Regions from separate parts of the Streptomyces sp. NPDC088097 genome, predicted to be linked through region 2. Evidence: riboswitches for the same ligand, from Rfam matches in the RefSeq annotation. Region 2 holds a riboswitch; the other holds the start of a gene.
What was found. A riboswitch is a leader RNA that binds a small molecule or an ion and turns the genes downstream of it on or off. The one in region 2 is predicted to bind glycine.

Region 1 (14,810 bases), on a different contig from region 2:
TCCAGCTCGGAGTTGCGCAGGTCGACCAGGACCAGGTGCACGTCGGTGCCGCCGGACAGGACGGAGACGCCCACCTCGGTGACGTCCGGCTGGACCAGGCGCTCGGCGAGGAGCTTCGCGCCCTCCAGGGTGCGCTCCTGGCGCTCCTTGAACTCGGGCGAGGCCGCGACCTTGAAGGAGACGGCCTTGGCCGCGATCACGTGCTCCAGCGGGCCGCCCTGCTGACCGGGGAAGACCGCGGAGTTGATCTTCTTGGCCAGCTCCTGCGTGGACAGGATGACGCCGCCGCGCGGACCGCCGAGGGTCTTGTGCGTGGTGGTGGTGACCACGTGGGCGTGGGGCACCGGGTTCGGGTGCAGACCCGCGGCCACCAGACCGGCGAAGTGCGCCATGTCGACCATCAGGTACGCGCCGACCTCGTCCGCGATGCGGCGGAAGGCGGCGAAGTCCAGCTGGCGCGGGTAGGCGGACCAGCCCGCGACGATCAGCTGCGGCTTGGACTCCTTGGCGAGGCGCTCGACCTCGGCCATGTCCACCTGGCCGCTCTCGTCGACGTGGTACGGAACCACGTTGTAGAGCTTGCCGGAGAAGTTGATCTTCATGCCGTGGGTCAGGTGACCGCCGTGGGCCAGGCTCAGACCCATGATCGTGTCGCCCGGCTTGAGCAGCGCGAACATCGCGGCGGCGTTGGCCTGCGCACCGGAGTGCGGCTGGACGTTCGCGGCCTCGGCGCCGAACAGCGCCTTGACGCGGTCGATCGCGATCTGCTCGACCACGTCGACGTGCTCGCAACCGCCGTAGTAGCGGCGGCCGGGGTAGCCCTCGGCGTACTTGTTGGTCAGGACCGAACCCTGGGCCTCCATGACGGCGACCGGAGCGAAGTTCTCCGACGCGATCATTTCCAGGGTGGACTGCTGGCGCACGAGCTCGGCGTCGACGGCGGCCGCGACGTCGGGGTCGAGCTCGTGGAGAGGCGTGTTCAGTGCGGACATCGGGTTCCCCTGGGGTGTCAGTTGTCGGAGTGGGTGAGCGCGGCGTACTCCTCGGCGGAGAGCACGTCCTTCGGCTCGTCCGAGATGCGCACCTTGAACAGCCAGCCGCCCTCGAAGGGCGCCGAGTTCACCAGGGACGGGTCCTCCACGACGTCCTGGTTGGCCGCGACGACCTCGCCGGAGACGGGGGAGTACAGGTCGCTGACCGACTTGGTCGACTCCAGCTCACCACAGGTCTCGCCCTCGGTGACGGTGTCGCCGACATCGGGGAGCTGGGCGTAGACGACGTCACCGAGCGCGTTGGCCGCGAACTCCGTGATGCCGATCGTCGCGACGCCGTCCTCGACGTCCGACAGCCACTCGTGCTCCTTGGTGTAACGCAGCTGCTGGGGGTTGCTCATGGCCTGATTCTCCTGGATGCGGGGGAGTGGATACGAACAGTGGTCTCGCGTACTGAGACGGGCGCGGGCGCCCGGGGGCACGGCCGCACCGGGGTGTGGTCGTGCGGCGGAACTACTTCTGCCGCTTGTAGAACGGCAGGGCCACGACCTCGTACGGCTCATGCGTACCGCGAATGTCGACGCCGACGCCGGAGGTGCCGGGCGCGGCGTGCTCCGCGTCGACGTACGCCATGGCGATCGGCTTGCCCAGCGTCGGGGAGGGGGCCCCGGAGGTGACCTCGCCGACGACCTGTCCGTCGACCACCACGGGGAAGCCGGCGCGCGGGACGCGGCGGCCCTCGGCGATCAGACCGACCAGCTTGCGCGGGGCCTTCGAGGCGGCCTTCTCGGCGGCGGCCTCCAGGGCGGCGCGGCCGACGAAGTCGCCCTCCTTCTCGAACTTCACGACCCGGCCCAGGCCGGCGTCGAAGGGGGTCAGTCCGAGGCTCAGCTCGTGCCCGTACAGCGGCATGCCCGCCTCCAGGCGCAGGGTGTCGCGGCAGGACAGGCCCGCCGGCACCAGGCCCACGCCCTCGCCCGCCTTCATCAGGGCCTGCCACAGCTCCACGGCGTGCTCGGGGGCGACGAACAGCTCGAAGCCGTCCTCGCCCGTGTACCCGGTCCGGGCGATCAGCGCGGGCACGCCCGCGACGGTGCCCGGCAGGCCCGCGTAGTACTTGAGGCCGTCCAGGTCGGCGTCGGTGAGGGAGGCCAGGATGCCGGGGGACTCCGGGCCCTGGACGGCGAGGAGGGCGTAGGCGTCGCGGTCGTCGCGGACCACGGTGTCGAAGCCGGCGGCGCGCTCGGTCAGGGCGTCCAGCACCACCTGGGCGTTGGAGGCGTTCGCGACGACCATGAACTCGGTCTCGCCGAGGCGGTAGACGATCAGGTCGTCCAGGATCCCGCCGTCCTCCACGCAGATGTGCGTGTAGCGGGCGCGGCCCACGCCGACGGTCGAGATGTTGCCGACCAGCGCGTGGTCCAGGGCCTTGACGGCCTCGGGGCCGGTCAGGGTGATCTCGCCCATGTGGGACAGGTCGAAGAGACCGGCCCGGGTGCGAACGGCGTTGTGCTCGTCGCGCTCACTGGCGTAGCGCAGCGGCATGTCCCAGCCCGCGAAGTCGGTCATGGTCGCACCGAGCGAGCGGTGCAGCGCGTCGAGCGCGGTCAGACGGGGGGCAGTGCTCATGGGTGTGGCTCCCGGGTCCCAGGGCATGACATGACGAGGAAGGTCCTCCCCATCTGTCATCGGAACCTGAGAGGTTCGCCGAGAGTTCCCGTATCGAGGACGGGAGACCCTGACTTGCACCTTGGGTGGAGCGCGCGGCGGCGACCGTCGGGGACGGACGCGTCACGGCTCGCTTTTCAGATCTGCCTCATCCACGCGGTACGGGGCCTGAGAGATTCAAGGGAGGTACTTGCTCCTTCGGCGCCCGGGCACGGCCTCGCGGCCTGCCGGGACTCTCCCGCGCGGATTCAAGCGGCCGGTATGCAGTTGGTGTCCAGATGGCGCACATCATTGCACGGGTCGCGCGGGAGCGGGCGGCCGGCCTCGGAAGAACGGGCGGGGGCAAGGGGCGCGGCAGGAGCGGGGGAGGAGCGGGAGGGACCGCGGGAGGCGTCCGGCGAAAAGGACCGACCGGAACCGCGGCCGCCGGATTACCGTCTCTTTACATTCAGCGGGCACGGGGCCCTCGCGGCCCGATTCGGGGGGAGATGAACACGGTGCGGAGATTCGGAGTACTGGCCACCACGGGTACCGACACCGGCGCGGGGAGCGGGGCCGGGGGCGCGGCGGAACCCGTCACGGGGGTGCCGAACCAACGCGGTCGGGGCGCCGACCACCCGGCGGCGGCCCGCGCGGCCGGCGTCGTGCGCGACCTGCGCGGCGCGGCCGGCCGGGAGCCGCGCGGCCTCGGCTTCACGGCCGGGGACATCGTGGTCGTCTCCGGCCTGCCCGGCGGCGGCAAGAGCACCCTCATCAAGCGGGCCGCCGAGGACGGCGGCATCGACTCCCAGGACACCCGCGAGCGCTGGGAGCGCCGGATGCCCCGCCTCCTGCCCTACGCCGTGTACCGGCCGCTGGTCCGCGCCGCCCACTACCGGGGCCTGTGGAACAGGCTCCGCTCCGGCTCGTCCCTGGTGGTCCACGACTGCGGCACCCAGGTCTGGGTGCGCTCCCTGCTCGCCGCCGTCGCGCGCCGCCGGGGGGCCTCCCTGCACCTGCTGTTGCTCGACACCACCCCCGAGGAGGCGTTGGCCGGGCAGGCGGCGCGGGGCCGGCGGGTGTCGGCGTACGCCTTCGGCCGCCACCGGAGCGCGGTCCGGCGCCTCCTGGGCGAGGCCGAGGAGGGCAGGCCCCCGGCCGGCTGCGCCTCGGTGGTGCTCCTGGACCGGGCCTCGGCCGCGGGCGTGAGCGCCATCACCTTCCACCCCTGACCGGAACGGGCGCGACGGGCCGATAACCTCGGCAGCGACGTCCCGGTGGGGGAGCCACCCGGCGGGGCCCCGAACGGGGGCGCGCCACGGACACACCGGACACACCACGGGCACACAGGCGCAGGGGGCAGGGCACATGCAGGGCAACGGCTGGCCGGAGAACGAGTTGGAGCAGGTGCTCGGGGCGGCCCTCGGGCAGCCGGACGCCGGCCCCCGGATCCTGGAGGCCCTCGGCCGCGGCCGGCTCTGGATACCGCTGCCCCAGGGCGGCGGCCCGGACCGGGCGAGCCTGGACCTGCCCACGATGCTGATCGGCGGGGCGGCCTACGTCCCGGTCTACAGCTCCGAGGCCCAGCTGCGCTTCTGCGCGGGCCCCGCCATGGACTTCGCCGTCGCCCCCGCCGTCGAGTTCGCCCGGGGCCTGCCCCCGCAGCTCGGCATCGCGGTGAACCCGGAGGGGGCCGTCGGGGTCCCGCTGCCGCCCGAGGCCGTCGCGGAGCTGTGCCGCGCCGGACGCAGCCCGCTCGACGGGCCGACCACCGGTGGGCGCGTGCGGCTCTACGAGCCCGACTGGCAGGACGACCCCGTCGACTTCCTGGCCGCCGCCGCCGAGGAGTTCCGCGCCCTCGGGGTGGTCGCCGCCGCGCACCGCTGCCTCGCCAGCGTCGAGGGCGGGGAGCCCCAGCTGTACGTCGGTGTCCGACTGGTGGGATGGGACCCCGAGACGCGGGCCGCCCCGCTGGAGGGCCTCGGGCGCGCCCTGGCGCGCGTACCGGCGCCCTGGCCCGTGCAGTTGATCCTCCTGGACGCGGCCGAGGACCCGGTCACGGACTGGATTCGTGAGCGCGTACGCCCCTTCTACCTTCCGTAGGGCCGCTTAAGCTGGTTGGTACGTGTGGACGACGGGCGGACGAAGAGGGGTACCGGGTGAGTGCGTCAGGCACGGCTGCGGCCGGGCAGGTCGAGCACATGCTGCGCCAGGTGACTCCCGGGCGCTATGAGGGCTACGAGTCATTCCTGCGCGCGCTGGCCGAGGGCCGGCTGTGGATGCTGCTCTGGCAGGGGCAGGCGGGCTCCGCGGACGCCCGGTACGGCGGCATGGAGGTCGAGGGCCTCGGTTACGCGCCCTGCGTGACCTCCCCGCAGGAGCTGGGCGCCAGCGGCTGGAACCGGGGCTACGAGGTGGTCACCGGGCGGGACATCGCCCGCGCCCTCTACCCCGACCGCTGGGGCCTGTGGGTCAACCCCCACGGCCGGGGCGGCGGCCTCGGCGTGCCCTGGGCCGACCTGCGCCGGATCGCGACCGGCCTGGACCGGATGCCGGCCGGGCCGCTGCGGCTGTCCGAGCCCGCCCTGGAGCTCCCGCAGTTCTACGGACTGCTGACCCAGCACGCCCACCGCACCCCCGCGGTGCGCTCGTTGCGCCGCGCCTGGGTGCAGCCCGCGCTCGGCTCGGCGTACCTAGCCGTCGGGCTCGACCTCTACGACGCCTCCGCGCCCGCGCTGGAGTCCGTACGGGAGATGATGCGCCAGTCCGTCGGAGCGGTGCCCGAGGGGGTTCCGGTGTGCACGGTCGCGCTGGCGGACGAGCACGACCCGGTGGCGATGTGGCTGCGCGCGCGGACCCGCCCCTTCTACGACCGCGAGGGCCAGGCCGCGGCCTACTGACGGGTACCGAGCACCCGTCCCCGCATCCGCATATTGAGACATCCTTCTCGAAGGCCGCACCGAACCCATCGGTGCGGCCTTCGGCATTTCCGCCGAATCCACCCAAGAAGCCAGCCCGAAGCGGCACTTGGGCGTGATGTCCGTTCCGCACGGAAGGGTCGGTCTTTCACCGCTGAACAGAACGTCCGGTTCGCATAGCGGAAGGTGTCGCCGCAGATCACGGTTGCGCATCACATCGCCGGCAGGTCTGGCGGGCGATCGAGAGGCCGTTGAAGACTCCCCCCACCGAAGGCCGGTCAATCCCGCTATCACCGGCTCTTCACATGCACTTCAGCCGCATTTCGCGCCAATCGCACCATCAGCGACGCCGATTGAACCAAGCCGCCACAGCGGCGGGCATGGGCCGGCCACCGTCGGCCGAGAGGGGTCCCCACCACGATGACGGCACCACTGCACGACACCGGCGCGGCCGAGCCCGCGGCCGTGGCCGCCCCCGGAACTCCGCTGAAGGCGATCGAGGGCCGCTCGCCCTGGAAGATCGCCTGGACGCGCCTCAAGCGCGACAAGGTCGCCCTGGCCGGCGGTGTCATCGTGCTCCTGCTGATCCTGGTCGCGCTCTTCGCGCCGTTGATCGTCAAGGCCTTCGGACACCCGCCGGAGGAGCTGCACGAGGACCTGCTCGACCCGCTGCTCGGCCTCCCGGCCGGCAACTGGGGCGGCATGAGCGGCGACTTCCTGTTGGGCGTCGAGCCGGTCAACGGCCGCGACGTCTTCAGTCGCATCGTCTACGGGGCCCGCATCTCCCTGCTGGTGGCCTTCCTCTCCGCCTTCGTCGCGGTCTCGATGGGCACCTTCTTCGGCATCGTCGCCGGCTACTTCGGAGGCTGGGTCGACGCGGCCATCAGCCGCGTCATGGACCTGCTCCTGGCCTTCCCCCAGCTGCTGTTCATCATCGCGTTGATCTCCGTCGTCCCCGGCAAGCTGTGGGGCTTCGAGGGATCGGGCCTGCGCATCGCCGTACTGGTGCTCGTCATCGGCTTCTTCGGCTGGCCGTACATCGGCCGCATCGTGCGGGGACAGACCCTGTCGCTGCGCGAGCGCGAGTACGTGGAGGCCGCGCGGAGCCTCGGCGCCGGCCGCATGTACATCCTCTTCCGCGAACTGCTCCCGAACCTGGTGGCGCCCATCACCGTCTACTCGACGCTGATGATCCCCACCAACGTGCTGACCGAGGCCGCCCTCAGCTTCCTCGGAGTCGGCGTCAAGCCGCCCACGCCGTCCTGGGGAGAGACCCTCTCCACGGCCGTGCGGACCTACGAGGACGATCCGCTCTTCATGATCTTCCCCGGCGTAGCGATCTTCATCACCGTGCTGGCCTTCAACCTCTTCGGCGACGGCGTCCGTGACGCCCTCGACCCGAAGGGCTCGCGCTAGCAACCGCAGGGCAAACCAGGAACCGGCTTTCAGCCGCATGTGACACCGGAACTACAACGGAGGGTTGCGAGCATCGTGACTACCCATCGCACGTCGAAGCGCAGGCTTGCCGCCGGCACGGCCGTCGTGCTCGCGTTCATGTTGACCGCGACCGCCTGTGGCGGAAGCGACGACACGAAGGACGGGAAGGACGCGGCGGCCGCCGGCTTCAACGCCGGCATAGGCAAGATCGCCAACGCGTCCGACAAGAAGGGCGGCGAACTCAAGTTCGTCGGTACCCAGGAAGCCGACTCGTGGGACCCGCAGCGCGGCTACTACGGCTTCATGTGGGACTTCTCCCGCTACTACGCCCGCCAGCTGGTCAGCTTCAAGGCGGCCCCCGGTGAGCAGAGCACCGAGCTCGTCCCCGACCTCGCGACCGCCAAGGCCGAGATCAGCGACGGTGGCACGACGTACAAGTACACCCTCAAGGACAACGTGACCTGGGAGGACGGCACCCCCGTCACCGCCCAGGACGTGAAGTACGGCATCGAGCGCACCTGGGCCCAGGACGTCATCTCCGGCGGCCCGGTCTACCTGATGCAGGTCCTCGACCCGAAGACCGAGTACCCGGGTCCGTACAAGGACACCGCCCCGGACAAGCTCGGCCTCAAGGCGATCGAGACCCCGGACGCGAAGACCGTCATCTTCAAGCTGCCCAAGCCCAACGGCGACTTCGAGCAGATGCTCGCCATGCCGGCCGCCAGCCCGGTCAAGCAGGAGAAGGACACGGCGGCCAAGTACGGCCTGAAGCCCTTCTCCAACGGCCCGTACAAGATCGACTCGTACGAGCCCAACAAGAGCATGAAGCTCTCGCGCAACACGAACTACAAGCCCGAGTCGGACACCATCCGCAAGGCGCTCCCGGACTCCATCTCGGTCACGTTCATGGCGAACGCGGACGACATGGACAAGCGCCTGATGAACGGCGAGTTCGACATCGACATCAACGCGACGGGCATCGGCCAGGCGGCCCGCGCCACCGCGTTGAAGGAGCACAAGGACAACCTGGACAACGGCCAGACCGGCTTCATCCGGTACGCCGTCTTCCCGCAGACCGTCGCTCCGTTCGACAACATCGAGTGCCGCAAGGCCGTCATCTACGCGGCCGACCACAAGTCCCTGCAGACCGCCCGCGGCGGCCCGCAGGCCGGTGGCGACATCGCCCCCAACATGCTCCCGCTGGGCATCAAGGGCTCCGACGCCAAGTACGACCCGTACGGCCTGCTGACCAACGACGGCAAGCCGAACGTCGAGAAGGCCAAGGCCGCCCTCAAGGCCTGCGGCAAGGAGAGTGGCTTCAAGACCACGATCGCCGTCCGCAACAACAAGCCGGTCGAGGTCGCCACGGCCGTCTCCCTGCAGAACGCCCTGAAGCAGGTCGGCATCGAGGCCGACGTCGACCAGTTCGACGGCGCCCAGACCTCCGGCATCATCGGTTCGCCGAAGGTCGTCAAGGAGAAGGGCTACGGCATCATCATCATGGGCTGGGGCGCCGACTTCCCGACCGGCCAGGGCTTCTCGCAGCCGCTGACCGACGGTCGCTTCATCCTGCAGAGCGGCAACAACAACTTCTCCGAGCTGAACGACCCGGCGATCAACACCCTGTTCGACCAGGCCATCGCGGAGACGGACCCGGCCAAGGCCGGCGACATCTACAAGCAGATGAACCAGAAGGTCTCCGAGGCCGCCGTCTACCTGCCCTTCGTCTACGACAAGACGATCACCTGGCGCAGCAGCCGGCTGACGAACGCGTACACCTCCGACGCCTACAACGGCCGGTACGACTACGCGTCCCTCGGTGTCACCAAGTAGCAGTAAGTCACAACCGGTTCAGTTCCACTTTCCAGTGTTCCAGTGCCACACCCGCTAGGCACGAAGGGCAGGTGATGGCCGCGGTTGCGGCTTGGGGGCGCTCTCCAGAAGGGGGCGCCCCCGGGCCGCAGTCAGGCCGAGCGCAGTGCTTGCATATCTCATCCGACGGTTCTTCGCCGTCATCGTCATGCTGTTGGTCATCACGCTGGTGACCTTCGGAATCTTCTTCCTCTTCCCGAAGTTGATCGGGACGGATCCGGCCCTGTACTTCGTCGGCAAGCAGTCCGACCCCGCCGCGATCGAGGGCATCCGGCAGAAGATGGGTCTCGACGACCCGATCCTCGTCCAGTTCGGCAAGTTCGTCGTCGGGCTGGTGGCGGGTCGCACGTACGCCAACGGCTCCGACGTCACGCAATGCGCCGCGCCCTGCTTCGGCTACTCCTTCAAGACCGAGCAGGAGGTCTGGCCGCTGCTCGTCGACTGGCTGCCGGTCACCCTGTCGCTCGCGGCCGGTGCCGTGGTGCTCTGGGTCATCGGAGGCGTCGCCACCGGTGTCATATCCGCCCTCAAGCGCGGTACCCCGCTGGACCGTTCGGTCATGGGCGTGGCCCTCGCCGGCGTCTCGCTGCCCATCTACTTCACGGGCATGCTCTTCATCGCCTTCTTCTCCGACCAGCTCGGCTGGTTCGGGCGACCAGAGGCCACCTTCGCCGACGACCCCGGCAAGTGGTTCAACGGAATGATCCTGCCCTGGGTCTCGCTCGCCTTCCTCTACGCGGCGATGTACGCGCGACTCACCCGCGCGACGATGCTGGAGGTCCTCAACGAGGACTACATCCGCACCGCCCGCGCCAAGGGCCTCACCGAATCCGTGGTCATCGGCAAGCACGCCATGCGCTCCACGCTGACACCGATCCTGACCGTCCTCGGCCTCGACCTCGGTGCCCTCATGGGCGGCGCGGTGCTCACCGAGTCCACCTTCTCGTTGCACGGCCTGGGCTACAGCGCCGTCCGGGCCATCAGCGACCACGACCTGCCGGTCATCTTGGGCATCACCCTGATCTCCGCCTTCTTCGTCGTCGCGGCGAACCTCATCGTTGACCTCATGTACGCGGTGATCGACCCCCGAGTGAGGCTGTCATGACCCATTCGACCGGGACCGGAGCCCTCAACGAACCCGTCGAGGCGACCGTCCCTCCCACGGCGTTCCTGGAGGTCCGCGACCTCAAGGTGCACTTCCCGACCGAGGACGGACTGGTCAAGTCGGTCGACGGGCTGACCTTCACGCTGGAGAAGGGCAAGACCCTCGGCATCGTCGGCGAGTCCGGCTCCGGCAAGTCGGTCACCTCCCTCGGCATCATGGGACTGCACCGCGTCGGCCAGTACGGTCGCCGGCGGGCGCAGATCTCCGGCGAGATCTGGCTGAACGGCACCGAGCTGCTCTCCGCGAGCGAGGACGAGGTGCGCAGGCTCCGCGGCCGGGAGATCGCGATGATCTTCCAGGACCCGCTGTCCGCGATGCACCCCTACTTCACCGTGGGCCAACAGATCGCCGAGGCCTACCGGGTCCACAACAAGGCCGACAAGAAGGCCGCCCGCAAGCGCGCCGTCGAGCTCCTGGACCGCGTGGGCATCCCCGAGCCGCACAAGCGCTTCGACAGCTACCCGCACGAGTTCTCGGGCGGCATGCGCCAGCGCGCCATGATCGCGATGGCCCTGGTCAACAACCCCGAGCTGCTCATCGCCGACGAGCCGACGACGGCCCTGGACGTCACCGTCCAGGCCCAGATCCTCGACCTGATCCGCGACCTCCAGCAGGAGTTCGGCTCCGCCGTCATCATGATCACGCACGACCTCGGCGTGGTCGCGGAGATGGCCGACGACCTGCTCGTGATGTACGGCGGCCGCTGCGTCGAGCGCGGCACCGCCGAGAAGGTCTTCTACGAACCCCGCCACCCCTACACCTGGGGCCTGCTGGGCTCGATGCCCCGCATCGACCGCGACCAGACCGAGCGCCTCATCCCGGTCAAGGGATCGCCGCCGAGCCTGATCAACATCCCCGACGGGTGCGCCTTCAACCCCCGCTGCCCGTACGCCGACGTCCCCAAGGACAACGTGACCCGTACGGTGCGACCGGAACTCACGGAGGACGAAAGCCGTCACTGGTCCGCCTGTCACATGTCACAGGAGGAGCGGACCCGGATCTGGACCGAAGAGATTGCGCCGAGGCTGTGACCGACATCAAGAAGACCGAGACGGTCACCCTTCCCCGGCAGGCCTCGGACTCTCCCGAGCCCCTGCTCAAGGTCACCGGCCTGACCAAGCACTTCCCGATCACCAAGGGGCTGCTGCGCCGCCAGGCGGGCGCCGTCAAGGCCGTCGACGGCATCGACTTCGAGGTGTACCCGGGCGAGACGCTCGGCATCGTCGGCGAGTCCGGCTGCGGGAAGTCCACCATGGGCCGGCTGATCACGCGGCTGCTCGAACCGACCGGCGGAACAGTCGAGTTCGAGGGCAAGGACATCACGCACCTGAGCGTCGCCGGGATGCGGCCGCTGCGCCGTGACATCCAGATGATCTTCCAGGACCCGTACGGCTCGCTGAACCCGAGGCACACGGTCGGCACGATCGTCGGCGCGCCCTTCAAGCTCCAGAAGGTCGAACCGGCGGGCGGGATCAAGGCGGAGGTCCAGCGGCTGCTGTCGCTGGTCGGTCTGAGCCCGGAGCACTACAACCGCTACCCGCACGAGTTCTCCGGCGGCCAGCGCCAGCGCATCGGCATCGCCCGCGCCCTCGCGCTGAACCCCAAGCTCGTCGTCGCCGACGAGCCGGTCTCGGCGCTGGACGTGTCGATCCAGGCGCAGGTGGTGAACCTGCTGGACGACCTCCAGGAGGAGCTGGGCCTGACGTACGTGATCATCGCGCACGACCTCTCCGTCATCCGGCACGTCTCGGACCGGATCGCGGTGATGTACCTCGGCAAGATCGTGGAGCTGGCCGACCGCAAGTCGCTCTACGAGGCCCCGATGCACCCGTACACGACGGCTCTCATGTCGGCCGTGCCGGTGCCGGACCCCCGTCGGCGCGGGGCCAAGAGCGGGCGCATCCTGCTCAAGGGCGACGTTCCCTCGCCGATCTCCCCGCCGAGCGGCTGCCGGTTCCACACCCGGTGCTGGAAGGCCACGGAGATGTGCAAGAAGGTCGACCCGCCGCTGGTCGCCCTCAAGACGGGCCACCAGGTGGCCTGCCACCACCCGGAGAACGCCCCCGACCAGGCCCCGGGCGACCCGGCCCTGCCGGGCGCGGCCGACGCGGTGGAGGCGCTGCCGGAGTAGACCGGTCTCCGCGGGGCGACCCGCGGACACGTTGTGGCGGCGGGGTCCCGGAGTAGCGGACGGGCCCCCGCCGCCGCCTTGTCCGGGCGCGTGCGGCGGTGCGGTGCGGGCCGCGTGCGGCGGGTGCGGTGCGGGCGGGTGCGGTGCGGGCGGGGCGCCAGGTGACAATGGCGTGGTGCCCCACGATCTCTTCCCGCCTGGTGTCCAGCACGCCCTGGACCTCGCGGGCATCTTCGTCTTCGCCACCGCGGGCGCCCTGCTCGCGGTCCGCAAGAACTTCGACGTCTTCGGCATCGCCGTGCTCGCCCTCGTCACCGCCCTCGGCGGCGGGCTGCTGCGCGACCTGTGCATCGGAGCCGTCCCGCCGGCCGCCTTCGGCGAGCTGAGCTTCTTCGTCACCCCGCTGGTCGCCTCGCTCCTGGTCTTCTTCCTGCACCCCGAGGTCCAGCGCATCAACCGGGCCATCAACGTCTTCGACGCCGCCGGCCTCGCGCTGTTCTGCGTGACGGGCACGACCAAGGCGTACGAGTACGGCCTCGGGCTGACCGCCTCCGCCGCCCTGGGCGTGGCGACCGCCGTCGGCGGCGGCGTCCTGCGCGACATGCTCGTCAACGAGGTGCCGTCGCTGCTGCGCGACCGTGAGATGTACGCCGTGCCGGCCCTCGTCGGGGCGACGATGGTGGCGGTCTCCATCGGGTTGGAGCAGCTCAACGCCGTCACGACGGGCCTCGCCATCGTCACGACCTTCGTGCTGCGGCTGCTCGCGATGCGCTACCACTGGCGGGCCCCGCTGGCCTGGAACCGGCGCTCCTCGGTGTCCGAAGAGCCGTAACGGAGTGTTCCCACAGCCGTCACAAAAGAAAGCTACCGCTTAGTAGCAAGCCGGTGTACCGTCGTTTTCATGTCACACGCAGCTGCCCAGACGTCGATCGGCGACAGCGAGTTCGACCGCGACACCGCCGTCACGCCCCGCGCGGGCGAGCCGGGGGTCTACGACGCCGAACTCTCCGCCGGCTGGACGATCATCACCGCCGTGAACGGCGGCTACCTGCTGGCCCTCGTCGGTCGGGCCCTGTCGGCGGCCCTGCCGCACCCGGACCCCTTCACCGTCTCCGCGCACTACCTCACCTCCTCGGTGCCCGGACCCGCCGTGATCCGCACCCAGATCGTCCGGGTCGGCCGCACCCTCTCCACGGGCCAGGCCTCGCTGTTCCAGTTCGACGAGAACGGCGCCGAGATCGAGCGCATCCGCGTCCTCGCCTCCTACGGGGAACTCGCCTCGCTCCCCGACACCGTCCACACCGTCGCCCTCCCGCCCGTCATGCCCGCGTACGAGGACTGCCTCGGCGCCGAGGCCGGCCCGGCCCCCATCCCCGGCAGCTCCGCCATCGTCGACCGGCTGCGCCTGCGGCTGGACCCGGCGACGGCCGGCTGGGCGGTGGGCGCGCCCTCCGGGAAGGGCGAGATGCGGGCCTGGTTCGAACTGGCCGACGGCCGCGACGCCGACCCCTTCTCCCTGCTGCTCGCGGTGGACGCGCTCCCGCCGACCGCCTTCGACCTCGGCCTGGTGGGCTGGGCCCCGACCGTGGAACTCACCGCCCACATCCGCTGCCGGCCCGCCCCGGGACCGCTGCGCGTCGCCATCGTCACCCGCAACATGGCCGGGGGGCTCCTGGAGGAGGACGCCGAGGTCTGGGACTCCGCGGACCGCCTGGTGGCCCAGTCCCGCCAGCTGGCCAGGGCGCCCCGCTAGGTCGTGTCCGGCGGGTGCCGGCCCCGCCGTGGGCCGGCCCCGCGGGGGTTTTCGCGGTGGGGTGGGATCCCCGGGCGCGGGGGGCTCGTAGAATCGGGGGATCATGGCCTACCTCGACCACGCCGCGACCACGCCGATGCTCCCGGAAGCCGCTGCGGCGATGACCGCGCAGTTCGCCGCCACGGGTAACGCGTCCTCCCTGCACGCCGCCGGACGGCGGGCCCGCCGCACCGTCGAGGAGGCCCGCGAATCCCTCGCCGATGCGCTCGGCGCCCGCCCGAGCGAGGTGGTCTTCACCGCCGGCGGCACCGAGGCGGACAACCTCGCCGTCAAGGGCCTCTACTGGGCCCGCCACGACGCGGATCCCGCCCGGACCCGGATCCTCACCAGTCCCGTCGAGCACCACGCCGTCCTCGACGCCGTGCACTGGCTCGGGGACCACGAGGGCGCCACCGTCGAGTACCTCCCCGTCGACCGCTACGGCCGCGTCCACCCCGAGGCCTTCCGCACGGCCGTCGAACGCGACCCGGGCAATGTGGCCCTGGCCACGGTGATGTGGGCCAACAACGAGATCGGCACCGTGCTGCCCGTCCGTGAACTCGCCGCCGTCGCGCGGGAGTTCGGGATCCCGATGCACTCCGACGCCGTCCAGGCCTTCGGGCAGCTCGACGTCCGCTTCGGCGACAGCGGGCTCTCCGCCATGACCGTCAGCGGGCACAAGGTCGGCGGACCGTACGGCATCGGCGCGTTGCTGCTGGGCCGCGACCAGAGCCCCGTACCGGTCCTGCACGGCGGGGGCCAGGAGCGGCACGTCCGCTCCGGCACCCTCGACGTCCCGGCCATCGCCGCCTTCGCGGTGGCGGCCGTACTCGCCGCCGAGCGGCGCGAGAAGTTC
Region 2 (14,810 bases):
GGACGTGCTGGAAGCGGTCGGCGAGGAGCTCACCGAGGTCCGGATCACGGATCTGCGGGAGGGCGTCTTCTACGCGGAACTCGTCTTCGCCAGCGGCGTGGAGGTGAGCGCGAGGCCGTCCGACGCCATAGCGCTGGCCCTGCGGACGGGTACGCCGATCTACGGCAGCGACGGCGTCCTGGACGACGCCGGGATCGCCATTCCCGACGAGCAGGAGGACGAGGTGGAGAAGTTCCGCGAGTTCCTCGACCAGATCTCGCCCGAGGACTTCGGCACCGGCCCGCAGTGAGCGGCGCCCTCGTGGTGGCCGCTCTTCGCGGCGCCAGGGGGAAACGCGGGCCGCGTCATCCACCGGGATCCTTCAGCCCATTCGAGTAGCCTTTCCCCGCAATGGGGTACGGGAAACCACTCTCAGGGTGATTATCACTCGGCGTGCCGAGTGTGGCGATCGTTGACGCACCCCTGGTCACTGCCTACCTTCAAGGTGGCAGGTCAAGGACGGAGGGTCGGCGTGAGGATCACGGGCGACGGTACGACCGGGGGCATCCCCGCACGGAGTGACGGCGGGCCGTTCCCGCTGCACGGTGCTGCGGCGGGTTCCGCGCACCGTCAGTCGGTGCCGGCGCCGGTCGGACCGGTGAACGAGGACCCTGCACCCGAGCAGGTCGGCTATCGGGGACCCACGGCGTGCGCCGCGGCCGGCATCACCTACCGACAGCTCGACTACTGGGCCCGCACGGGACTGGTGGAGCCCAGCGTGAGGCCGGCCTACGGGTCCGGCACGCAGCGGCTCTACAGCTTCCGCGACGTGGTGGTCCTCAAGATCGTGAAGCGCTTCCTGGACACCGGGGTGGCGCTGCAGAACATCCGCACCACCGTGCACCACCTCCGCGACCGGGGCTTCCACGACCTGGAACGCATGACGTTGATGAGCGACGGCGCGACCGTCTACGAGTGCACCTCCCCGGACCAGGTCGTGAGCCTGCTCCAGGGCGGTCAGGGCGTCTTCGGGATCGCGGTGGGCGTGGTCTGGCGCGACGTCGAGAACGCGCTGTCGCAGCTCCACGGGGAGCGCGTGGACACGGGGGAGACCCTGGTGGGTCCCAACCCGACCGACGAGCTGGCAGCCCGCCGCAACCGCGCCGTCTGAGGCGGTGCGGCGCGCGGCCGCCGGGCCGGGCGTCACCGCGTTGTCAGTGGCATGGGGCAGCATCGGGCTGTGAGATCCGCGCCGACCATCCTGCACCTGGACATGGACGCCTTCTACGCCTCCGTGGAGCAGGCGTCGAAGCCCAGTCTGCGGGGCAAGGCCGTGATCGTCGGGGGGCTCGGGCCTCGCGGGGTCGTGGCCACCGCCTCCTACGAGGCCCGGCGCTTCGGGGTGCACTCGGCGATGCCGACCGCCCAGGCCCGTCGGCTCTGCCCGAACGGCGCCTACCTGATTCCCCGCTTCACCCTCTACCGCCAGGTCAGCGACTTCGTCATGGGGTTGCTGAGGGAGCTGTCGCCGCTCGTGGAGCCGCTCAGCCTCGACGAGGCCTTCGTGGACCTGGAAGCCGGGGGTCGTGCCTTCGACTCGGTGGCCGCCCGGGCGACGGGGGAGCGGCTGCGGGCGGAGATCACGGCCGCCACCGGCCTCAGCGGCTCGGTGGGCCTGGCGGGATCGAAGATGCTGGCCAAGGTGGCCTCCGAGGAGGCCAAGCCGGACGGGCTGCTGCTGATCGAGCCCGGGACCGAGCGGGAGCTGCTCGCGCCGATGTCGGTGCGGACCCTGCCGGGGGTGGGGCCGGCCACGGGTGAGCACCTGCGGCGGGCCGGGATCACCACCGTCGGGGACCTCGCCGAGGCCGGCGAGGACGAACTGGTGCGGATGGTGGGCCGGGCGCACGGGGTCGGGCTCTACCGAATGGCGCTCGGACTGGACGACCGGCCCGTGGTCGCCGAGCGGGACGCGAAGTCCGTGTCGGTCGAGGACACCTTCGACGTGGACCTCCACGACCGGGTGCGGATCCGCAACGAGGTGCGGCGGCTAGCCGACCGGTGTGTGGGTCGGTTGCGCGCCTCCGGGCACTCCGGGCGCACCATCGTCCTCAAGGTGCGCCGCTACGACTTCTCCACGCTGACCCGCTCCGAGACCCTGCGCGGGCCGACCGACGACCCCTCGGTGGTCCGGGAGGCCGCCGCGCGGCTCCTGGAGGGCGTGGACACCACCGGTGGTGTGCGGCTGCTCGGGGTCGGGGTGAGCGGCCTCGCCGACTACACCCAGGAGGACCTGTTCGCCCAGGTGCGTTCCGCCGGGGCGGAGGGGGCGGAGGCGATCGAGGGGGCCGAGCCCGCCGAGGGGCCGCCGGGGCCGTCGGCCGAGCCCGGTGCGGCGCCGGGGGCCGACGGGGTCAGCACGACCGCGGGTGCCCTTGGCGCGGCCGGGGCCCCAGGGGCTGGCGGTGCCGAGGCCGGAGCGGTTGCCGGCGCCGCCGGCGGTGCGGTCGCCGGGGCCGTGCCCGGACGGCCGGAAGTCGCCCCCGCGCGCCACTGGCCGGCCGGGAGCGACGTACGGCACGCGGTGTACGGGCCGGGGTGGGTACAGGGCAGCGGGGTCGGGCGGGTCACCGTACGGTTCGAGCGGCCCGGTGCGGCGCCGGGGCGGGTGCGGACCTTCAGGCTGGAGGACCCGGAACTGGAGAGCGCCGACCCGCTGCCCCTCGTGGGCGACGGCGAGCCGGACGCGGCGGTCCCGGACGGGACGGCCCGGTGATCAACGGTGGCGCTTGCGGACGCGGACAGGGGGCGGGGGGTGCTGGAAGTCGGCGGGCAGGGCCACGTCCAGGCCGTAGTGGTGGTAGAGCTGGAGTTCCTGCTCGGGGGAGAGGTGGCGGCCCACGCCGAAGTCGGGGGCGTCCTTGATCAGGGAGCGGTCGAAGGGCACGCGCAGGGTTTCCCCCACCACCTCGCTCGGCTCCAGGGGGACGAAGGCGTCCCGGCCGAAGAGGCCCGTCCTGACGGCGGCCCACTCCGGGACGCCCGTGGCGTCGTCCAGGTAGACCTCGTCCACGGTGCCGATCTTGGCTCCGTTGCGGTCGAACGCCTTGCGGCCGATCAGGCTGCGCGGATCGATGTCGGTCTGCACGGTCCCTCCGTACGGTCGCAGTGGTGAGAACTCATCCGTAATGACTACAAAAGTGCATTTTGGGAGAGGGGGCCACTCGAGGGAGCGTCCAGATCCTCGCTGGTAGGCTGGGTGACGGCTGTTGACCCTGTGCGGGAGAGTCCTCCGAATGAGCTCGACGGAGGCGCCGAAGGAGCAAATCCTCCCCGGAATCTCTCAGGCATACGTACCGCACGTGGTGAGGCCACTCTGGAAAGCAGGGGCGGGTACCGGCACGCAGTACCGGTTCCGCTCCTCACCGACGGTGAAAGCCGGATCTCACGGGTGATCCCCGTGCGGCCCGGTGAAGCTCTCAGGTTGAGATGACAGAGGGGGAGGCCGTCCGGGTGCCCGCGCCGTGGTGCCCCTCGCAGGTCATACGACCAGGAGGCCTCCGTCATGACCGCCAACCGCATTCCGCTCTCCCAGCTGGAGCGAGGCATCCCCTTCGAGCAGCGCCACATCGGCCCGGACGCCGAGGCGCAGGCGAAGATGCTCGCCCACGTGGGTTACGGCTCCCTCGACGAGCTCACCGCCGCCGCGGTGCCGGATGTGATCAAGACCGCCGCCGCGCTGAACCTGCCCGAGGCGCGGACCGAGGCCGAGGTGCTCGCCGAGCTGCGCCTCCTCGCCGACCGCAACCAGGTGCTGTCCCCGATGATCGGCCTCGGCTACTACGGGACCTTCACCCCGCCGGTCATCCTGCGCAACGTCATGGAGAACCCGGCCTGGTACACGGCGTACACGCCCTATCAGCCCGAGATCTCGCAGGGCCGCCTCGAAGCGCTGCTGAACTTCCAGACTGTCGTCGCCGACCTGACGGGCCTGCCGACCTCCGGCGCCTCCCTGCTCGACGAGGGCACCGCCGCGGCCGAGGCCATGTCCCTGGCCCGGCGCGTGGGCAAGGTCAAGGGCGGTGTCTTCCTGATCGACGCCGACGCCCTGCCGCAGACCATCGCCGTGATCGAGACCCGCGCCGAGCCGATCGGTGTCGAGGTCGTCGTCGCCGACCTGTCCGGGGGCATCCCGGCCGAGATCGCCGAGCGCGGCGTCTTCGGCGTGCTCCTCCAGTACCCGGGCGCCTCCGGCGCGGTGCGCGAGATCAAGCCGGTCATCGACCAGGCCCACGACCTCGGCGCCGTCGTCACCGTCTCGGCCGACCTCCTGGCCCTGACGCTGCTGACGTCCCCGGGCGAGCTGGGCGCGGACATCGCGGTCGGCACCACCCAGCGCTTCGGCGTCCCGATGGGCTTCGGCGGCCCGCACGCCGGTTACATGGCCGTCCAGGCCAAGCACGCCCGCTCGCTGCCCGGTCGCCTCGTCGGCGTCTCCGTGGACGCGGACGGCAACAAGGCGTACCGCCTGGCCCTGCAGACCCGCGAGCAGCACATCCGCCGCGAGAAGGCCACCAGCAACATCTGCACCGCCCAGGTGCTGCTCGCCGTGATGGCCGGCATGTACGCCGTCTACCACGGCCCGGACGGCCTGCGCACGATCGCCCGCCGGACCCACCGCTACGCCTCGCTCCTCGCCGCGGGCCTGACGGCCGGCGGGGTCGAGCTGGTGCACGGCTCGTTCTTCGACACCCTCACCGCCCGGGTGCCCGGCAAGGCCGCCGAGGTCGTCGCCGCCGCCCGCGAGCGCGGGGTCAACCTCTTCCGGGTCGACGCGGACCTGGTCTCCGCGGCCTGCGACGAGACCACCCTGCGCGCCGACATCGAGGCCGTCTGGGCCGCCTTCGGCGTCACCGGCCCCGCCGCGGACATCGAGGCCCTGGACGAGGTCACCCCCGACACCCTGCCCGAGGGCCTGCTGCGCTCGGACGCGTACCTGAGCCACCCGGTCTTCCACCAGCACCGCTCCGAGACCGCGATGCTGCGCTACCTGCGCAAGCTCTCGGACAAGGACTACGCGCTGGACCGCGGCATGATCCCGCTGGGCTCCTGCACCATGAAGCTCAACGCGACCACCGAGATGGAGCCGGTGACCTGGCCCGAGTTCGGCCAGTTGCACCCCTTCGCCCCGATCGAGCAGGCGGCGGGTTACGTCACGCTGATCACCGAGCTGGAGGAACGTCTCTGCGAGGTGACCGGCTACGACAAGGTCTCCCTCCAGCCGAACGCCGGCTCCCAGGGCGAGCTGGCCGGCCTGCTCGCCGTCCGCGCCTACCACCGCGCGAACGGCGACGAGCAGCGCACCATCTGTCTGATCCCGTCCTCCGCGCACGGCACCAACGCGGCCAGTGCCGTGATGGCCGGCATGAAGGTCGTCGTCGTCAAGACCGCCGACGACGGCGAGGTGGACGCGGCGGACCTGCGCGCGAAGATCGAGCAGCACCGCGAGCAGCTCGCAGTGCTGATGATCACCTACCCGTCCACGCACGGCGTGTTCGAGGAGCACGTCGCCGACATCTGCGCCCAGGTGCACGATGCCGGCGGCCAGGTCTACGTGGACGGCGCCAACCTGAACGCCCTGGTCGGCCTCGCCAAGCCCGGTCACTTCGGCGGCGACGTCTCGCACCTGAACCTGCACAAGACCTTCTGCATCCCGCACGGCGGCGGCGGTCCGGGCGTCGGCCCGGTCGGTGTCCGGGCGCACCTGGCCCCGTACCTGCCGAACCACCCGCTCCAGCCCTCGGCCGGTCCCGAGACGGGCGTCGGGCCGATCTCGGCCGCTCCGTGGGGCTCGGCGGGCATCCTCCCCATCTCCTGGTCGTACGTCCGCCTGATGGGCGGCGAGGGCCTCAAGCGCGCCACCCAGGTGGCGGTGCTCGGCGCCAACTACATCGCCAAGCGCCTGGAGCCGCACTACCCGGTGCTCTACACGGGTCCGGGCAACCTGGTCGCCCACGAGTGCATCATCGACCTGCGGCCGCTGTCGAAGGCGACGGGCGTCAGCGTGGACGACATCGCCAAGCGCCTGATCGACTACGGCTTCCACGCCCCGACCATGTCCTTCCCGGTCTCCGGCACGCTGATGATCGAGCCGACCGAGTCCGAGGACCTCGCCGAGATCGACCGTTTCTGCGACGCGATGATCGCCATTCGCGGCGAGATCGAGCGGGTCGCGGGCGGCGAATGGCCCGCCGGCGACAACCCGCTGGCCAACGCCCCGCACACGGCGGCCTCGCTGGGCGGCGAGTGGAACCACCCGTACAGCCGCGACGAGGCCGTCTTCCCGGCCGGCGTGATCGCCGCCGAGAAGTACTGGCCGCCGGTGCGCCGCATCGACGGTGCGTTCGGCGACCGCAACCTCGTGTGCTCCTGCCCGCCGCTGGACGAGTACGACCACTGATCGCCTGACGGCCTGATCGTCGGCGCCGTCCCGACACGGTGAAGGGGCCGGTCCCGGAGCTTTCCGCTCCGGGGCCGGCCCCTCTCTCGTACGTGGTCTCCCGTGCGGTGGCCTGGCGGCCGTCCCTTTCGACCTAGGCCACCGCGAGCGCGCGGTGCGGGGCGATGATCTGGCCGTCCGGCAGCAGTTCACCGGTGTCCTCGAAGAGCAGGACGCCGTTGCACAGCAGGCTCCAGCCCTGCTCCGGGTGGTTGGCCACCGGGCGGGCGGCCTCCCGATCGGCGGATTCTGACGACGGGCAGGCAGGCTGGTGCTGGCACATGGATGCGTTCTTTCGCTGCGGTGTGGTCTGTTCGCTACGGCTCGATGCGTGATTCATGGCCGTCCCCCTGTGTCGTCCCCGCACCCGCGGGGAGGATGGGCTCAGTCTTGCCCCACGACGGCTGCTTCGCAGGTATTTCCCGGCAGCTGTCCTCATGGATTGAGGACGCATCACCCGTGCGGGCGGTTCAAGCCAACTCCCCTGTCATTTCGGGTGGTTCGCGGGTGGCCCGAGGGGACTAGGCCGAATGGGTCAGGTGGGTCAAGCCGACCGCGAGAGCCGTACGGCGCGCCCCGCCGCAGGTCAGGACGCGTACGGCGGTCCTCAGGCGGCGGGCGCCGCCATGGACGGCGGGACCGGTGGGGCGGGAGGGGTCAGCCGGAGGGTCAGCACGGGCAACAGCTCCGACACGGGGTGGGGCCGGAACGGGGCGATCCCGGGCGGCGCGGGCGCCAGCGGGACGAGCAGGTCCGCGGCGGCCGGCAGCCCGGCGGAGGCGTCGGCCCCGATCGCGCCGTGCAGCCACAGGGTCAGCATGTACAGCTCCGGTACGGACAGCAGCCGGGGCTGGTAGCCGGTGCCGAGCGACTCCGCCTGGCGCAGCGCGCGTTCGGTCGCGGCGACGTAGGGGCCCTCGAAGAAGTGGGAGAAGGCCCAGCCGTCGGGGGTGAGGCGGGTGTCGGCCGCCGCGACGAAGCGGTCGCCGCTGCGGATCAGGAACCTCCACCCGGTGAGCCGGGTGCGGGGCGGCCGGCCACCGGCCGTGAGACCCGACGGGTGCAACCGGTCCAGCACGTGCACCGGCAGGGGGAGTTCGGCGGTCATGGGGCCCTGGACGGCGCGCAGGGCCGGGGTGTGCGCCTCGTTGACGGCGGCGGGAGAACCGAGTGCCGCGAGGACGCTGCGCAGGGCGGGCGCGGGAGCCGGGGGTACGTGCAGCGGCATGGTGGGTCGCCTCTCGCTTGGGAGACCTGTGGTGCGGGGGAAGGTGCGGACGGCGCTGTCGCATTCTGGGGTCAGGAGGGGGCTTTGGGGCAATGGCCGCGCGCCAACTCTCTGCCTCGTTTGCGGAGTTTATACGACATGTGTTCACGCAGTGTTTCGGCTAGCTGTCCCGCCCATTGCCGACAAGGCGCTTACCGGACCCGCTGTCATGGTATTCATGCCGGTTGCGTACGAACAAGTCGCGCTGACCTCGGAGGCTACCCGAAGGGCGCTCGGCTGAAAAGCGCCGGTTATCCGAAACCGGCAAAGTCGACGCTGAATTTGCATACGACGACTTGCCAGACGAATGTGCCGACGCGCCCATCCGGCCATACCGGCGCGCGCTCCCGGCCCGACCCGGCCGCCCGGCGTTATCGATCACCGGGCCTGGGCATCATCGACCGAGACGCGGGCCCGGGCCCACCGGGCCGGGCCACTGGAGGAGGGACGCTTCGATGGGGGAGAAGGTCGTGGCAGGCGGATTCGACCTGTCCGATCGGCAGCGGTATCGGAGGAAGCTTCACGAGTGCCTGGAGGGGCTGGAGCGGCTTCTGGCGGAGAAGAGGTTCGATCGCCCCAAGAACATGATGGGGCTGGAGATCGAATTGAACCTCGCGGGTGCCGACGGTTTGCCGCGCATGGTGAATGCACAGGTACTGGAGCGGATTGCGAGCCCGGATTTCCAGACCGAACTCGGAATGTTCAATCTGGAGGTGAACGTACTCCCCCACCGGCTCGACGGCCGGGTATTCGACCAGCTCGCCGAGGAACTCACGGCGAGTCTCCACTACGCCCACCGGCAGGCCGCGGAGATCGACGCCGGCGTCGTGATGATCGGGATCCTGCCGACGATCTCCCGCGCCGACCTGGCCCTGGCCAACCTGTCGGCGGTGGACCGCTACTCCCTGCTCAACGAGCAGATCCTGATGATGCGCGGGGAGGACTTCACCCTCGACATCGACGGCGTCGAGCGGCTCACCTGGAGCACGGGGTCGATCGTGCCCGAGGCGGCCTGCACCTCCGTGCAGTTGCACCTCCAGGTCACCCCCGCCCGCTTCGCCGACGTGTGGAACGCCGCGCAGGCCGTGACCGCCGTACAGATAGCGGTCGGCGCCAACTCGCCGTTCCTGTTCGGGCGCGAGCTCTGGCGGGAGTCGCGTCCGCCGCTGTTCACCCAGGCCACCGACACCCGGCCACCCGAACTCCAGGCGCAGGGGGTGCGGCCGCGCACCTGGTTCGGCGAGCGGTGGGTGAACTCGGCGTACGAGCTGTTCGCCGAGAACGTCCGCTACTTCCCGGCCCTGCTGCCGATCTGCGACGAGGAGGAACCGCTGCGGGTGCTCACCGAGGGCGGGGTGCCGGGCCTGCGGGAGCTGGTGCTGCACAACGGCACCGTCTACCGCTGGAACCGACCCGTCTACGGGGTCGCCGACGGCACGCCGCACCTGCGGGTGGAGAACCGGGTGCTGCCCGCCGGCCCCACCGTCGCGGACGTCGTCGCCAACGCGGCCTTCTACTACGGCCTCGTGCGCACCCTGGCGGACGAACAGCGTCCGGTGTGGACCCGGATGCCGTTCGCGGAGGCCGAGGCCAACTTCGACGCGGCCTGCCGGTACGGGATCGACGCCCGGCTGCGGTGGCCGCGGCGGGGTCGGGCCGGCGGGCTGGTGAGCGTACCGGCGGTCCGGCTGGTCCTGGACGAGCTGCTGCCCATGGCCGCCGCCGGGCTGGACGCCTGGGGCATCGAGCCCGCCGACCGCGACCACTACCTCGGCATCATCGAGGAGCGCTGCCGGCGCCGGGTCAACGGGGCCACCTGGCAGGTCGACACCTACCACCGGGCGCTCGCGGGCGGGCTGGAGCGCGACGCCGCGCTGGCCGCCACCACCCGCCGCTACAGCGAGCTCATGCACAGGGGGGACCCCGTGCACACCTGGCCCGTCGGCATCGAGGAACAGGAGGCGCAGGCTCCGGCCGCGGCCCGGCACTGACCGGCCCGCGGGCCCCCGGCGTCGGGCCGCGGGCCCCCGGCGTTGGCCCGCGGGCGCCCGCCGGACGCCCGCGCCCGTCCGCCGGCGGGCCGCGGCCGCCTCGATGATCCGTCCCGGCCGCCGAGGAGGCAGTATGGGGTGGTCACAGCGGGATGGGCGGACGGGAGTCGGGCGTGCGGGCGGAGCCGGAGCCGGTGGTCGTGGGGCTGGACGAGGACCGGCGGCGGGGTGTCCTGCGCACCGAGACCCTCCTCGTCCTCGCCCTGTCGCTGGGCGCGAGCGGGGTCTCCGCGCTGATCAGCTTCATCGGGTCCCTCACCAAACCGGGCGGCCTCAAGGACCAGGCCGCCACGCTCAACGGCTCCTACGCGCCCGGCCGCCCCTGGCTCGACCTGGCCTGGCAGCTGTTCGGGATCGCGAGCGCGCTGGTGCCCGTCCTGCTCGTCGCGCACCTGCTGACCCGGGAGGGCGCTCCCGGGCTGCGGGTGCTCGGCTTCGACCGGACCAGGCCGCTGTGGGACCTCGGCCGGGGCGCGCTCGTCGCCGCCGGGATCGGCAGCGCCGGACTCGCCTTCTACCTCGGCGCCCGGGCCACCGGCTTCAACCTGACGGTGGTGCCGGAGGCGCTGCCGGACGTCTGGTGGAAGTTCCCCGTACTGATCCTCTCCGCGGTGCAGAACGCCGTGGTGGAGGAGGTCATCGTGCTGGCCTACCTGCTGCGCAGGCTCGGTCAGCTGGGCTGGACACCGATGGCCGCGCTCGTCGCCAGCTCCGTGCTGCGCGGTTCGTACCACCTCTACCAGGGCGTCGGCGGGTTCGTCGGCAACGTGGCGATGGGCGTCGTCTTCGTCCTGGCCTACCGGCGTTGGGGCCGGGTGGGCCCCCTCGTCGTCGCGCACGCGCTCCTCGACATCGTGGCCTTCGGCGGGTACGCGCTGCTCGCGGGCAAGGTGGGCTGGCTCCCGACCCCGTAGTCGGCTCAGTGGCCGAGCAGCTCGCCGTCGATGACGGTGACCGCGTGCCCGGTCAGGAGCGTACGGTCACCCGCGAGCCGCACCCGGACCAGACCCCGGCGGGCCCCTCCCTGGAGGCCGGTCAGCTCGGTGCGACCGAGGCGGGCCGCCCAGAACGGGGCGAGCGCGGTGTGGGCGCTGCCGGTGACGGGGTCCTCGTCGATGCCGAACACGGGGAAGAAGCCGCGGGAGACGAAGTCGTAGCCGCGGGAGGGGTCCTCGGCGGGCGCGGTGACGATCACCCCGCGACGGGCGTAGCCGCGCAGGGCCGCGTAGTCGGGGTCGAGCTCCCGTACGGTCCGCTCGTCGGCCAGCTCCACGACGAGGTCGCCGATGTGGGCCGAGGTGTCGTGCAGCGACAGGATCTCGGCGCCCAGGGCGCGGGCGACCTCCGGGACGGGCTCCACGGCCGTCAGCGAGGAGGTCGGGAAGTCCATGGTGATCGCGCCGTCCTCGCCGGCCTCCGTGGTGAGGATCCCGCAGCGCGCGGAGAAGCGGACCGCACCCTCGGCGAGGCCCTGTTCGCGCAGTACGTGGGCGGTCGCGAGGGTGGCGTGCCCGCACATGTCCACCTCGGCGGACGGGGTGAACCAGCGCAACGCCCAGTCGGCGTCCCCGCCGGGCGGCAGGGGACGGGCGAAGGCGGTCTCGGAGAGGTTGACCTCGGCGGCGACCTGCTGGAGCCAGGCGTCCGGCGGGAAGGCGGAGTCGAGGAGGAGCACTCCGGCGGGGTTGCCGTGGAAGGGGCGGTCGGTGAAGGCGTCGACGATTCGGATGCGCATGGCTTCGACCGTAGGACGCCGTCACGACCGGGGACAAAGGCCAATCCGGGGTGACTGGACCGATCGGCGCACCGGGGGCCGGCCCGCGCACCGGGAGGGCTGACCGGCGGCCCCCGTCCGACCGCCCCCGTCGCCGATCCGGCCCCGGGGGCGCCGCGGGGCGTCAGGGGGTCGGGTGCCGGAGGGTCGAGGCGATCTCCCGGACCCGGTCCATGGTGATGCCGGCGCGCTGCTCGACCGCGAGGGGGTGGTCGGTGGGCTCCAGCTCGATGAAGGGGCGCCGGCCGACCGCACGGGTGTGGGCGTTCGTCTTGAGGTTGGTGGTGGCGGGGGAGTAGAGGGCCAGCTCGGTGCAGAGCCAGCCGAAGTACGGGGCCTCGGCCTCCCGGCCCTCCGTGTCCCACATCTCGACGGCGTGCGCGAAGTTGACCCTGTTCAGCGAGATCCAGACGCCCCACGAGAAGACCTCCTCGCGACCGACCACCGGTATCTCGATCAGCCCCTTGACGAAGAAGAACCGCCCTTGGATGACGCACCGGTCGGACGACAGCAGGCTCTCAGGGTCCGCCTCGAAGTCGGGGCTCCAGACGTCGGGGGCCGGGGCCGAGTAGCTCATCGGGAGCTCTGCGTGGTGCTCGCCGCAGCAGGAGCACGTGAAACCGAGATCGTCAGACATGGCGCGAGCCTAAGGGGCGCCGCCCGTGATCCCGTCGCCCCCTTCCTCCCTCCGCCCGTTTCCCTTCACTGCCCGACTGTCAAAGATAGGTTCCGATACATCGTTGACGCATCGCGATGGATCAGCGATAGTGAAGGAGTCGAAGAACTTCGACAACACGAAATCCAGTGACGACGAAAGGAGCGCAGTGATGCGTTCACGTGGACAGAACGAGCACGGACACGAGCACGGGCACGACCACGGACGGGGTCACGGCCACTGCGGGCCGGACCGTCGGGAGGAGTTCATGGGACGGCGCGCCGCCTTCGGGCCGTTCGGACCGCCCTTCGGTGGCGGGCCCTTCGGAGGGCGCGGCGGACGCGGCGGCCCGCGCGGTCGGGCCCGACGGGGTGACGTACGTGCCTCGATCCTGGCGCTGCTCACCGACCGTCCGATGCACGGCTACGAGATGATCCAGGAGATCGGCGAGCGGAGCGGCGGGGCCTGGAAGCCCAGCCCCGGTTCGGTCTACCCGACCCTTCAGCTGCTGGAGGACGAGGGCCTCATCACCAACGAGAGCGAGGGCGGCAAGAAGCTGTTCACGCTCACCGACGCCGGCCGCACCGAGGCCGCCTCGGGTCCGGACGCCCCCTGGGCGGACGCCGGTCGCGGGTTCGACTTCGAGGCGATGCACGAGGTGCGCACCGCCGGGGTCGGTCTGATGGAGGCCTTCGGGCAGGTCTTCAAGACCGGCTCGCCCGAGCAGCGGGAGAAGGCCCTCGGGGTCATCAACGACGCCCGCAAGAAGCTCTACCTGATCCTGGCCGACGAGCACTGAGCCGATGGTCGGATCCCGACGACGACGCCCCGTGAGGAGATCCTCGCGGGGCGTCGTCGTGCGTGGGGGGTGGTGGCTGGGTCGTCTCTTTCGGACAGCGCCAGGGGGCGCCTCCCAGGTGGCTGGGGGAGAGGTCCGTGCCGGGCGATCCGCGCCCAGCAGGGGTTACGGGACAGCCCTTAGGCGACCAGTCCGGCCAGTTTGCGCAGCGACTCGTTGAGCGCGGCCGTCGCGGAGTCCTTGAGCTTGCCCGCCATCAGCGAGACCGCGGCGCCCGTGAACTCCCCGTCGATGCGGACCGTGGTGGCCTCACCGTCGGGGATCAGGCTGTAGCGGGTGAGCACGGCCACGCCCATCGGGCCCTTGCCGGTGATCGCGAAGACGCGCCCCTCCTCCAGCTCCGAGACCGTCCAGAGGATCTCGGCGGGAAAGCCCATCATCTTCATGTTCTCGGAGAAGGTCGACCCGATCGCGAGGGTCTCGGGACCACCCTTCGGGAAGTTGGTGTGGGTCATGCTCCACTGCCCGTACGCGTCCCAGTCCGTGAGCCGGCCCCAGAGCTTCGTGGCGGGCGCCTCGATGCGTGATTCCGCGGTGACCTCAGCCATGCGTCCACCCCTTCTCGTCGGGTTCGTGCGGCGGAACGTAGTCCTGGCGGGCGGAACATTCAAGACTGACGACCTGTCAGATGTCGGTGCCCCGGACCTCCGGACACCGGGTGTGTCTCAACAGGCGTCACGCCCGTGACGCTCCTGACGGCCCCTGTCATGATGGCCCGATGCAAGCGTCAGGGAAGAACGCCGGACTGGGCCCCGCCCTCGTCTCGGCGTGTGCGTTCGGTGGTTCCGGTGTCGCGGCGAAGCCGCTGATCGAGGCGGGTCTGGACCCGCTCCACATGGTGTGGTTGAGGGTGGCCGGGGCGGCCCTGGTGCTGTCCCCCCTGGCCTGGCGCCATCGTGACCTGGTGCGGCGCAAGCCCCTGCTGCTCGCCGGCTTCGGACTGATCGCCGTCGCGGGCGTGCAGGCCTTCTACTTCGCCTCCCTGTCCCGGATCCCCGTCGGCGTGGCCCTCCTGTTGGAGTACCTGGGCCCGGCGCTGCTGCTCGGTTGGATCCGCTTCGTCCAGCGCAAGCCCGTGACCCGCGCCGCCGCGGTCGGGGCGGCCGTGGCCGTCGTCGGGCTGGCCTGCGTGGTCCAGATCTGGGCCGGGCTGAGCCTGGACCCGCTCGGGGTGCTGCTCGGCCTCGCCGCCGCCTGCTGCCAGGCCTTCTACTTCGTCTTCGCCGACCAGGGCACCGACGGCGACGACGTGCCCGATCCGTTGGGCGTGATCGCGCACGGGATGATCGTCGGCACGCTCGTCATGACCGTGATCGCGCGGCCCTGGCAGCTCGACTGGTCGGTGCTCGGCGGGGACGCTGCGATGGGCGAGGTCCAGGTGCCCGCCTTGGCCCTGCTGGCCTGGGTGGTGCTGATCGCCACCGTGTTCGCGTACCTGACCGGGGTGGTCTCGGTGCGCAGGCTGTCCCCGCAGGTGGCCGGGGTGGTGGCCTGCCTGGAGGCCGTCGTGGCCACCGTGCTGGCCTGGGTGCTGCTCGGCGAGCACCTGTCGACGCCGCAGATCGTGGGTGGCGCGCTGGTTCTGGGCGGCGCCTTCATCGCGCAGTCCTCGCGGCCCGCCCCGACCGCGCAACCCGACCCCGCCGTGCCGGCCCCCGAGACCACGCGGGCCTGAGGGGTGTCCGCGGTGCGGCGCCCGGGGTGCGGCGGTCGCGGGGCACCGCGT

Region 1: it holds a riboswitch for glycine, as region 2 does, so the genes downstream of both, gcvT (glycine cleavage system aminomethyltransferase GcvT) here and gcvP (aminomethyl-transferring glycine dehydrogenase) in region 2, are expected to answer to the same signal.

Annotation. Positions count from the first base shown of each region.
Region 1 is NZ_JBIUTJ010000001.1:65,536-80,345, reverse strand. Features, by position in the region: gene glyA (serine hydroxymethyltransferase) at 1-992, opposite strand, end outside; gene gcvH (glycine cleavage system protein GcvH) at 1,010-1,393, opposite strand; gene gcvT (glycine cleavage system aminomethyltransferase GcvT) at 1,506-2,621, opposite strand; glycine riboswitch at 2,808-2,911, opposite strand; gene ACIOD1_RS00325 (AAA family ATPase) at 3,149-3,871, shown strand; gene ACIOD1_RS00320 (enhanced serine sensitivity protein SseB) at 4,008-4,742, shown strand; gene ACIOD1_RS00315 (enhanced serine sensitivity protein SseB C-terminal domain-containing protein) at 4,799-5,539, shown strand; gene ACIOD1_RS00310 (ABC transporter permease) at 5,978-6,973, shown strand; gene ACIOD1_RS00305 (ABC transporter substrate-binding protein) at 7,049-8,827, shown strand; gene ACIOD1_RS00300 (ABC transporter permease) at 8,973-9,971, shown strand; gene ACIOD1_RS00295 (ABC transporter ATP-binding protein) at 9,968-11,062, shown strand; gene ACIOD1_RS00290 (dipeptide ABC transporter ATP-binding protein) at 11,059-12,162, shown strand; gene ACIOD1_RS00285 (trimeric intracellular cation channel family protein) at 12,338-12,994, shown strand; gene ACIOD1_RS00280 (thioesterase family protein) at 13,064-13,915, shown strand; gene ACIOD1_RS00275 (cysteine desulfurase family protein) at 14,019-14,810, shown strand, end outside.
Region 2 is NZ_JBIUTJ010000023.1:52,427-67,236, reverse strand. Features, by position in the region: gene ACIOD1_RS34145 (bifunctional nuclease family protein) at 1-289, shown strand, start outside; gene ACIOD1_RS34140 (MerR family transcriptional regulator) at 512-1,150, shown strand; gene ACIOD1_RS34135 (DNA polymerase IV) at 1,220-2,755, shown strand; gene ACIOD1_RS34130 (PRC-barrel domain-containing protein) at 2,756-3,127, opposite strand; glycine riboswitch at 3,250-3,348, shown strand; gene gcvP (aminomethyl-transferring glycine dehydrogenase) at 3,545-6,439, shown strand; gene ACIOD1_RS34120 (DUF5999 family protein) at 6,573-6,761, opposite strand; gene ACIOD1_RS34115 (hypothetical protein) at 7,086-7,706, opposite strand; gene ACIOD1_RS34110 (glutamate-cysteine ligase family protein) at 8,201-9,736, shown strand; gene ACIOD1_RS34105 (type II CAAX endopeptidase family protein) at 9,889-10,710, shown strand; gene ACIOD1_RS34100 (PhzF family phenazine biosynthesis protein) at 10,716-11,531, opposite strand; gene ACIOD1_RS34095 (DUF2199 domain-containing protein) at 11,695-12,207, opposite strand; gene ACIOD1_RS34090 (PadR family transcriptional regulator) at 12,398-13,024, shown strand; gene ACIOD1_RS34085 (SRPBCC family protein) at 13,204-13,632, opposite strand; gene ACIOD1_RS34080 (EamA family transporter) at 13,803-14,759, shown strand.